DNA from 2 places in the Caulobacter sp. 05T431 genome. Region 2 is predicted to be linked to the other one. Evidence: predicted binding sites of a transcription regulator. Region 2 holds the regulator's gene; the other holds the start of a gene.
The links. The regulator LexA, encoded in region 2, represses DNA repair genes until DNA is damaged. The targets are predictions, from matches to a motif close to ATGTTCNCNANNTGTTCT.

Region 1 (4,320 bases), on a different contig from region 2:
GGCAAGGGTTTGTAGCCGAGGGCCGAAGCGGCGGTGGCGATCGCCTCCGGGTTCGGCCCGTTGGCCACGCACAGGGTTCGGAAGGTCTCGATCGAGGTCTCGGCGCACGCCGCCGTCGGCCACGCCGCCCCGAGCCATCCCAAGGCCGCGAACGCCAACAGCTTCTTCACCAGGCCGATCCCCCATCCCAAGACTTGACCATACAACGCGACCGCGCGGCCGCCGCAAGTCCTTGCCGGGGAGGAGCGCGCCCTCGGCGTCGCCTAGAAGCTCAGCGCGCCCAGGTCGACGATGATCTTAAAGGCCCAGATCGTGCAGGCGATGCAGACGACCAGGGTGATGACGTCGTCGATCTCGGAACGCTGGCGCGCGACCTTGGCGGCCTTGCCGCCCTTGCCCTTGGCCGGAGCCTCGGGGGCCGCCTTCGCCTCGTCCTTCGCCGCCTTGGCCAAGCTCGTCGTCCTCGCGCCACGCGCCCGACGCGCGTCCGTCCAGCCATAGACACCAGGGGTGCTGAAGGTTGCGCTTCCAAAGGCGGTTTATTGTTCGTGAACGCTGTAACCTCTGTCCCGCCCGCCGCGAACTGATCCTCGATGACCACAGGGACGCGCGTCATGACACGAACCACGATGCGGAAGACGGCCTGGGCCAGCCTGGCGGCCGGGACCGTCCTGGCGGTCGCCGTCGGGGCCTGGTCGATGGCCGGGACCGGCGGCACGGCCCAGCGTCCGGTGGTGCTGGAGCTGTTCCAGAGCCAGGGCTGTTCGTCGTGCCCGCCGGCCAACGCCAACCTCAACGCCCTGGCCGACCGGCCCGACGTCCTAGCCCTCAGCTTCGGGGTCACCTACTGGGACCAGCTGGGCTGGAAGGACACCTTCGCCACGCCCGCCTTCACCGACCGCCGGAAGGCCTACGCCCGCGGCCTGGGCGCCCAGCTTGGCACGCCGCAGATGGTGGTCGAGGGCCGCGAGGACCTGATCGGCACGAACGCCCGCGACGTCGATCTGGCCCTGCGCCGCGCCCGGCCGACCATGGACGCCACGGTCGCCCTGTCGCGCGGCCGGGTCGAGATCGGCGCCGGCCAGGCCCCCAAGGCCGGCGCCGACGTCTGGCTGGTGCGCTACGATCCGCGCGTCCAGCAGGTGGCCATCCAGCGCGGCGAGAACAACGGCAAGACCCTGCCCCACCGCGACGTCGTCCGCGAACTGACCCGCCTGGGCGGCTGGAACGGCGCCCCGGTGGCGTTCGCGACCCTTCCGCCGGCCGATCCAGCCCTGCGCACGGCGGTGCTGGTCCAAGCCCGGAACGGCGGCCCGATCCTGGCGGCGGCGCGACTCTGACGCGCTCTTGGGCGGCTGCTGACACCTGATGTCAGCAGTCTGTCGCCACCTGCCGCCACAGCGACATTTGTTCGCACCTTGTTCTTGTGTTAATCGCCGGTCTGCGCCCTACATATAGCCGTCCCGCCGTGGCTCCTCCCACGGCCCTACGCGTTCCGGAAAACATGGCTGAACAACTGAACTTCATCCGCGTGCGCGGCGCGCGGGAGCACAATCTCAAGGACGTCAGCGTCGACATCCCGCGGGGCGAGCTCGTGGTGCTGACCGGCCTGTCGGGGTCGGGCAAGAGCTCCCTGGCGTTCGACACCATCTACGCCGAGGGCCAGCGCCGCTATGTGGAGAGCCTGTCGGCCTACGCCCGCCAGTTCCTGGAACTGATGAGCAAGCCGGACGTGGACCTGATCGAGGGCCTGTCCCCGGCCATCTCGATCGAGCAGAAGACCACCTCGCGCAACCCGCGCTCGACGGTGGGCACGGTCACCGAGATTCACGACTACATGCGCCTGCTGTGGGCGCGCGTGGGCGTTCCCTATTCGCCGGCCACCGGCCTGCCGATCGAGAGCCAGACCATCAGCCAGATGGTCGACAAGATCACCGCCCTGCCGGAAGGCACGCGCCTCTATCTGCTCGCTCCCGTCGTCCGCGACCGCAAGGGCGAGTACAAGAAGGAGATCGCCGAGTGGCAGAAGGCCGGCTTCCAGCGGCTGAAGATCGACGGCGAGTTCTATCCGATCGAGGACGCCCCGGCGCTCGACAAGAAGTTCAAGCACGACATCGACGTGGTCGTGGACCGCATCGTCACCAAGCCGGGCATGGAGCAGCGGCTGGCCGACTCCATGGAGCAGGCCCTGCGCCTGGCCGACGGCCTGGCCGTCGCCGAATGGGCCAATATCGAGGAAGGCGAGAAGGAGCCGCGCCGGTTGCTGTTCTCCGAACGCTTCGCCTGCCCGGTCAGCGGCTTCACGATCGCCGAGATCGAGCCGCGACTGTTCTCGTTCAACAACCCGGCGGGCGCCTGCCCGGCCTGTGACGGCCTGGGCGCCAAGCTGGCCTTCGACGCCGATCTGGTGATCCCCGACAAGGACCGCAGCCTGCAAAAGGGCGCGGTCGCGCCGTGGGCCAAGGGCCCCTCGCCGCTCTACACCCAGACCCTGCAGGCCCTGGCCCGCCACTACGGCTTCTCGATGGACGAGCCCTGGCACAAGCTGCCGGAAAGCGCCCGCCAGATCGTGCTGCAAGGCTCCAAGGGCGAGAAGATCAAGTTCGTCTACGACGACAACGCCCGCAAATACGAGGTGGCCAAGCCCTTCGAGGGCGTGCTGCCGAACCTGGAGCGCCGCTGGCGCGAGACCGACAGCTCTTGGGTCCGCGAGGAGCTGGGCCGCTATCAGTCGGACACCCCCTGCGAGGTCTGTCACGGCAAGCGCCTGAAGCCCGAAGCCCTGGCCGTGAAGATCCACGGCCTGGACATCGCCGCCGTCTCGAACCTGGCCATCCGCCCGGCCCGCGACTGGTTCACGGCGCTGGAAAGCCACCTGACCGACAAGCAGATGGAGATCGCCCGGCGGATCCTGAAGGAGATCAACGACCGCCTGCGGTTCCTGGTCGACGTGGGCCTGGACTATCTGAACCTGTCGCGCGGCTCGGGCACCCTGTCGGGCGGCGAGAGCCAGCGCATCCGCCTGGCCAGTCAGATCGGCAGCGGCTTGACCGGCGTGCTCTACGTGCTGGACGAACCGTCGATCGGCCTGCACCAGCGCGACAACACCCGCCTGCTCCAGTCGCTGCAGGGCCTGCGCGACCTCGGCAACTCCGTGCTCGTCGTCGAGCACGACGAGGAGGCCATCCTCACCGCCGACTATGTGATCGACATGGGCCCGGCGGCGGGCGTGCATGGCGGCGAGATCGTCGCCGAGGGCAAGCCGGCCGACATCATGGCCAACCCGAAGAGCATCACCGGTCAGTACCTGACCGGCGCGCGCGAGATCGAGGTGCCCGAACAGCGCCGCCCGATCAGCAAGAAGAAGATGCTCCGCGTCGTCGGCGCCAAGGGCAACAATCTGAAGGACGTGACGGGCGAGATTCCGGTCGGCACCTTCACCTGCATCACCGGCGTGTCGGGCGGCGGCAAGTCGACCTTCACGATCGAGACCCTGTACAAGGCCGCCGCGCGCCGCCTGAACAACGCCAGCGACGCCCCGGCCTCGCACGAGCGGATCGAGGGGCTGGAGAACTTCGACAAGGTCATCGACATCGACCAGTCGCCGATCGGCCGCACCCCGCGCTCGAACCCGGCCACCTATACCGGCGCCTTCGGCCCGATCCGCGACTGGTTCGCCCAGCTGCCGGAAAGCAAGGCGCGCGGCTACGGCCCCGGCCGCTTCAGCTTCAACGTCAAGGGCGGCCGCTGCGAGGCCTGCCAGGGCGACGGCCTGATCAAGATCGAGATGCACTTCCTGCCCGACGTCTACGTCACCTGCGACGTCTGCAAGGGCCAGCGCTACAACCGCGAGACTCTGGACATCCTGTTCAAGGGCAAGACCATCGCCGACGTGCTGGACATGACGGTGGAAGAGGCGGCCGACTTCTTCAAGGCCGTGCCGCCGATCCGCGACAAGATGGAAACGCTGAAGCGCGTGGGCCTCAGCTATATCAAGGTCGGCCAGCAGGCGACGACCCTCTCCGGGGGGGAAGCCCAGCGGGTGAAGCTGTCCAAGGAGCTCAGCAAGCGCGCCACCGGCCGCACGCTGTACATCCTCGACGAGCCGACCACCGGCCTGCACTTCGAGGACACCAAGAAGCTGCTGGAAGTCCTCCACGAGCTGGTCGACCAGGGCAACACCGTGGTCGTCATCGAGCATAACCTGGACGTCGTGAAGACCGCCGACTGGCTGCTGGACTTCGGTCCGGAAGGCGGCGACGGCGGCGGCGAGATCGTCGCCGTCGGCTCGCCCCAGGACGTGTCCAAGGTCGAGGCCAG
Region 2 (4,320 bases):
TTGCGCGCGCTGATCGACGGCTGGATGGACTGGGCGCAGACGGCGCTGCAGCCGGCCTTCCTGGGCGGGGTGTTCTGGGGTTTCTATCGCACGCCGGAGACCGACCGCGACACCGCCGCCGTGGCCAGGGCGCTGGATCATACCGTCCGTTGTCTGACGGTTATCGATCGCCAGCTGACGGATCGCCCGTTCGTCGGCGGCGAGACCCTGTCACTGGCTGACATCGCCATCGGGACCCATCTCTACCGCTGGTTCGAACTGGAGATCGACCGGCCGGACCTTCCGCGCCTGGCGGGCTGGTACGACCGGCTGACGGCCCGGGCGGCCTATCGCGAGCACGTGATGGTCCCGTTCGGGGAACTGAAGGGGCGGTTGGCGTTCTGAGCGTTGGGGGCGAGCGACGGAGGCGACCATGGAACGAAGCGGCGGCTGCGCCTGCGGGGCGGTGCGCTATGTGGCCAGCGGCGGACCGCTGCGGGTGGGGCTGTGCCACTGCCTGACCTGCCGCAAGCGACACGGCGCGCCCTGCAACGCCTTCGCGGCCTTCCGCGCCGACAAGGTGCGGATCGCGGGGCGGACACAGGTCTGGGCCGGCGCCGAACACGGCCTGCTGCACGGCTGCCCGACCTGCGGCTCGCCCCTGTTCTGGACCGCCACCGACGAGGACGACGACGAGATCGAAATCCACCTGGGCGGACTGGACGAGATCGGCCAGTTCACGCCGCAGTACGAGGTCTGGGTCAAACGCCGCGAGCCCTGGCTGCCGCCGCTGAACGTGCCGCAATATGTCGAGAACCGGCCGGCGGGAATGCCGACCTGAGGGCTACTCGAAACGCAKCCTGAAATCGTGGGAACTGCGGGACGTGAAGCGGATCGTCAGATGCAGCGTGCGCCCCTCGATCGATTCGCTCGACTTGACCCTGGCGGCGACCCTGGAGGCGGCCAGCAGCTTGGCCGCGGCCTGGTCGAAGCCGTAGCCGCTGATCCCCGGCGAACCGAAGAAGCAGTCTTCCAACGCGCCTTTCCGGCCGATCGTGCAGGTCGCTTCCACGACATCGGACACGCCCATGCGCTGGGCGTAGTCGGGATAGTACTGATCAGCCTGGAACTTGCCCGTGTTGATCTTCACATCCTGCGCGCCGAGCGGGGTTTGGGTGGAAGCCGCGAGGGCCGGAGCCTCGACGGCCGGGGCCGTCTGCAGGGCCAGGATGAAAGGCAGGATCAAGGCGTGTCCCTCGGGGTGACTTCGTTCTTGGGTAGCTTGAGCATGGTTGCCCGTCCACCACGCTTCCGCAAATTGGAACCCAAAACGAAAAGGCGCTGAGTCCGGTCAGCCAGACTCAACGCCTTATGATCTGGGTCCCGGTTTTGGCTCGCGCCGAACTTCGTTTCGCCGGGATGAGCGGAGGCGGGGACGGCTAGTGATACCGCCGGATCAGCCCCACCAGCTTGCCCTGCACCTCGACCTGGTCGGGGCCGAAGATGCGGGTCTCGTACTTGGGGTTGGCCGCTTCCAGGGCGATCGAGCCGCCCTTCTTGCGCAGGCGCTTGAGGGTGGCTTCCTCGCCGACCAGGGCCACGACGATCTCGCCGCTGTTGGCCGTGTCGCCCTTCTTGATGATCACATAGTCGCCGTCGAGGATGCCGGCCTCGATCATCGAGTCGCCCTGGACTTCCAGCACGTAGTGCTCGCCGCCGCCCAGCATGGTCTCGGGCACCGGCAGGCGCTCGCGTTCGTGCTGGATGGCGTCGATCGGGGTGCCGGCGGCGATGCGGCCCAGGATCGGCAGTTCGCGCGTGTTGTCGGCGGCGATCGGCGGGGCCGGGATCGACGGGGTCTGCCCGCCGCCCTCGACCACCTGCGGCTTGAAGGTCCCGCGCCCCTTGGGCGGCGAGGCCGTCGTAGCCTGCTGGGGCAGCTTGACCACTTCCAGCGCCCGGGCCCGGTGGGCCAGGCGGCGGATGAAGCCGCGCTCCTCGAGGGCGGTGATCAGGCGGTGGATGCCGGACTTAGACGCCAGGTCKAGCGCCTCCTTCATCTCGTCGAAGGAGGGGGAGACGCCGGTCTCCTTGATCCGTTCGTGGATGAACATCAGCAGCTCGTGCTGCTTGCGCGTGAGCATGTCCGGCCTCGCCAGTTGTCGCGGAACAAACCGCAAACCTCTGCAGATGTTCTCTAGGTGTTCTTCGTTGATGTCAAGTTAACGGTGTTCGCCGGAAAGGCGGCCGAAATCCCTAGGAAATACAGGCGTCGCTCCGGGGGGCGTGGCGGCGATCCCCCGGGGGCGGCCGAATCGAGGGGCCCCAGGCTTGACGACCGGCCGCGCGAGGCGGAGCCTCCTGAACAACGATAAGTCACGGGAGGACGCGGCCCATGGCCGAGCACGCCGCCGAGCACGCCTACGACCTGGTCCTCCACGGCGGGACGGTGCTGGACGGGACCGGCGGCCCGGGCTTCGTCGCTGATGTGGCGGTCAAGGACGGCCTGATCGCCGCGATCGGGCCAGGCCTCGCGCCCGGCCGCGAGGAGATCGACGCGCGGGGCCGCCTGGTCACCCCGGGCTTCGTCGACATCCATACCCACTATGACGGCCAGGCGACCTGGGACAGTTCGATGACGCCCAGCGCCGGGCACGGGGTCACCACCGTGGTCATGGGCAATTGCGGCGTGGGCTTCGCGCCGTGCCGGCCCGAGGACCGCGACCGGCTGATCCGTCTGATGGAGGGCGTCGAGGACATCCCGTTCCCGGTGTTGACCGAGGGCCTGCCCTGGGCCTGGGAGAGCTTTCCCGACTATCTGGACTTCCTGGCCGGCCGCGCCTTCGACGTCGACATCGGCGCCCAGCTGCCGCACGCGGCCCTGCGGGTGTTCGTGATGGGCCAGCGTGGGGCCGACCGCGAGCCGGCGACCCCCGCCGACGTCGCCGCCATGGCCGCCATCGCCCGGCGCGCGGTCGAGGCCGGGGCCCTGGGCTTTTCCACCTCGCGGACGCTGAACCACCGCACCAGCGACGGCCAGCCGACCCCGACCCTGACGGCGGGCGAGGACGAACTGACCGGGATCGCCCTGGGCCTGGCCGCCGCCGGCAAGGGCGTGCTGCAGCTGGTCTCGGATTTCTTCCCCGACGGCCCGGCCGAGCTGGCCATGCTGCGGCGGATCGTCGAGCGGTCCGGGCGGCCGCTGTCGTTCTCTCTGGTGCAGAGCCCCAAGTCGCCCGAGGGCTGGAAGGCGATGCTGGCGGGCCTGGCCGAGGCCGTCGACGCCGGCCTGCCGATGAAGGCCCAGGTCTGCGGCCGGCCGGTGGGKGTGCTGTTCGGCCTGGAGCTGACCCTCAACCCGTTCAGCCAGAACCCGGTCTTCGCCGAGATCGCCAAGGCGCCCCTGGCCGACAAGGTCGCCGCCCTGCGGGACCCGGACTTCCGCGTCCGGCTCTTCGCCCACGACGGCGACGCCAAGGGGCCGTTCGCCGGCAGCGCCCTGCGCGCCTGGGACAACCTCTTCCCCATGAACGCGGTCCCCGACTACGAGCCGACCGCCGACAAGACGGTGGCGGCGATCGCGGCGCAGGAGGGCCGCGACCCGGCCGCCGTGGCGCTGGACGCCATGCTGCGCAACGGCGGGCGCGGCATGCTCTACCATCCGTTCCTGAATTATGCCGACGGGTCGCTGGACCCCAGCCTGGCCATGCTGCTGCATCGCGACACCGTGCCGGGCCTGTCGGACGGCGGGGCCCACGTCGGCATGATCTGCGACGGCAGTTTCCCGACCAGCAACCTCGTCCACTGGACGCGCGAGCGCACGCGCGGGCCGCGCATCCCGCTGGGGGCCATGGTGGCGATGCAGACCCGCGACACCGCCGCCGCCGTCGGCCTGCTGGACCGGGGCGTGATCGCGCCCGGCTATCGGGCCGATCTCAACGTCATCGACTACGAGGGGCTGAGGCTGGAGGCGCCCGCCGTGGCCTACGACCTGCCGGCCGGGGGGCGTCGGCTGAGCCAGAAGGCGCACGGCTATGTCGCCACCATCGTCGGCGGGGTCGTCACCCGGCGCGACGGCGAGCCGACCGGCGCCTTGCCCGGCCGGCTGGTGCGCGGCGCGCGGGCGTCGCCCGTGGCCATGGCGGCCGAATAGGACGAACCGGGCGCGGGCGATCCGTCGGCGGTTGACCGGAGGGCCCGGCCTGACTGTAGTGACCTGGGCGACATCGGAAGGGGCGATGCATGGCGCAGATCTGGCTGCTGAACGCGGGCTGGCCGCGCGCCTATTGGTTCAGCTATGCGACCGTCGCCCTGTTCGAGATCTGGGTCTGGCTGCGCGAC

Region 1: a site for LexA is predicted at 1,408-1,425, ahead of uvrA (excinuclease ABC subunit UvrA). Genes of this name have one in related genera too.

What each region holds. Positions count from the first base shown of each region.
Region 1 is NZ_JBFTKU010000022.1:31,870-36,189, reverse strand. It holds gene AC1U89_RS19005 (hypothetical protein) at 1-170, opposite strand, end outside; gene AC1U89_RS19000 (hypothetical protein) at 264-452, opposite strand; gene AC1U89_RS18995 (DUF1223 domain-containing protein) at 615-1,340, shown strand; gene uvrA (excinuclease ABC subunit UvrA) at 1,505-4,320, shown strand, end outside.
Region 2 is NZ_JBFTKU010000033.1:8,024-12,343, forward strand. It holds gene AC1U89_RS23000 (glutathione S-transferase family protein) at 1-384, shown strand, start outside; gene AC1U89_RS23005 (GFA family protein) at 413-820, shown strand; gene AC1U89_RS23010 (energy transducer TonB) at 824-1,225, opposite strand; gene lexA (transcriptional repressor LexA) at 1,419-2,123, opposite strand; gene AC1U89_RS23020 (N-acyl-D-amino-acid deacylase family protein) at 2,375-4,132, shown strand; gene AC1U89_RS23025 (methyltransferase family protein) at 4,222-4,320, shown strand, end outside.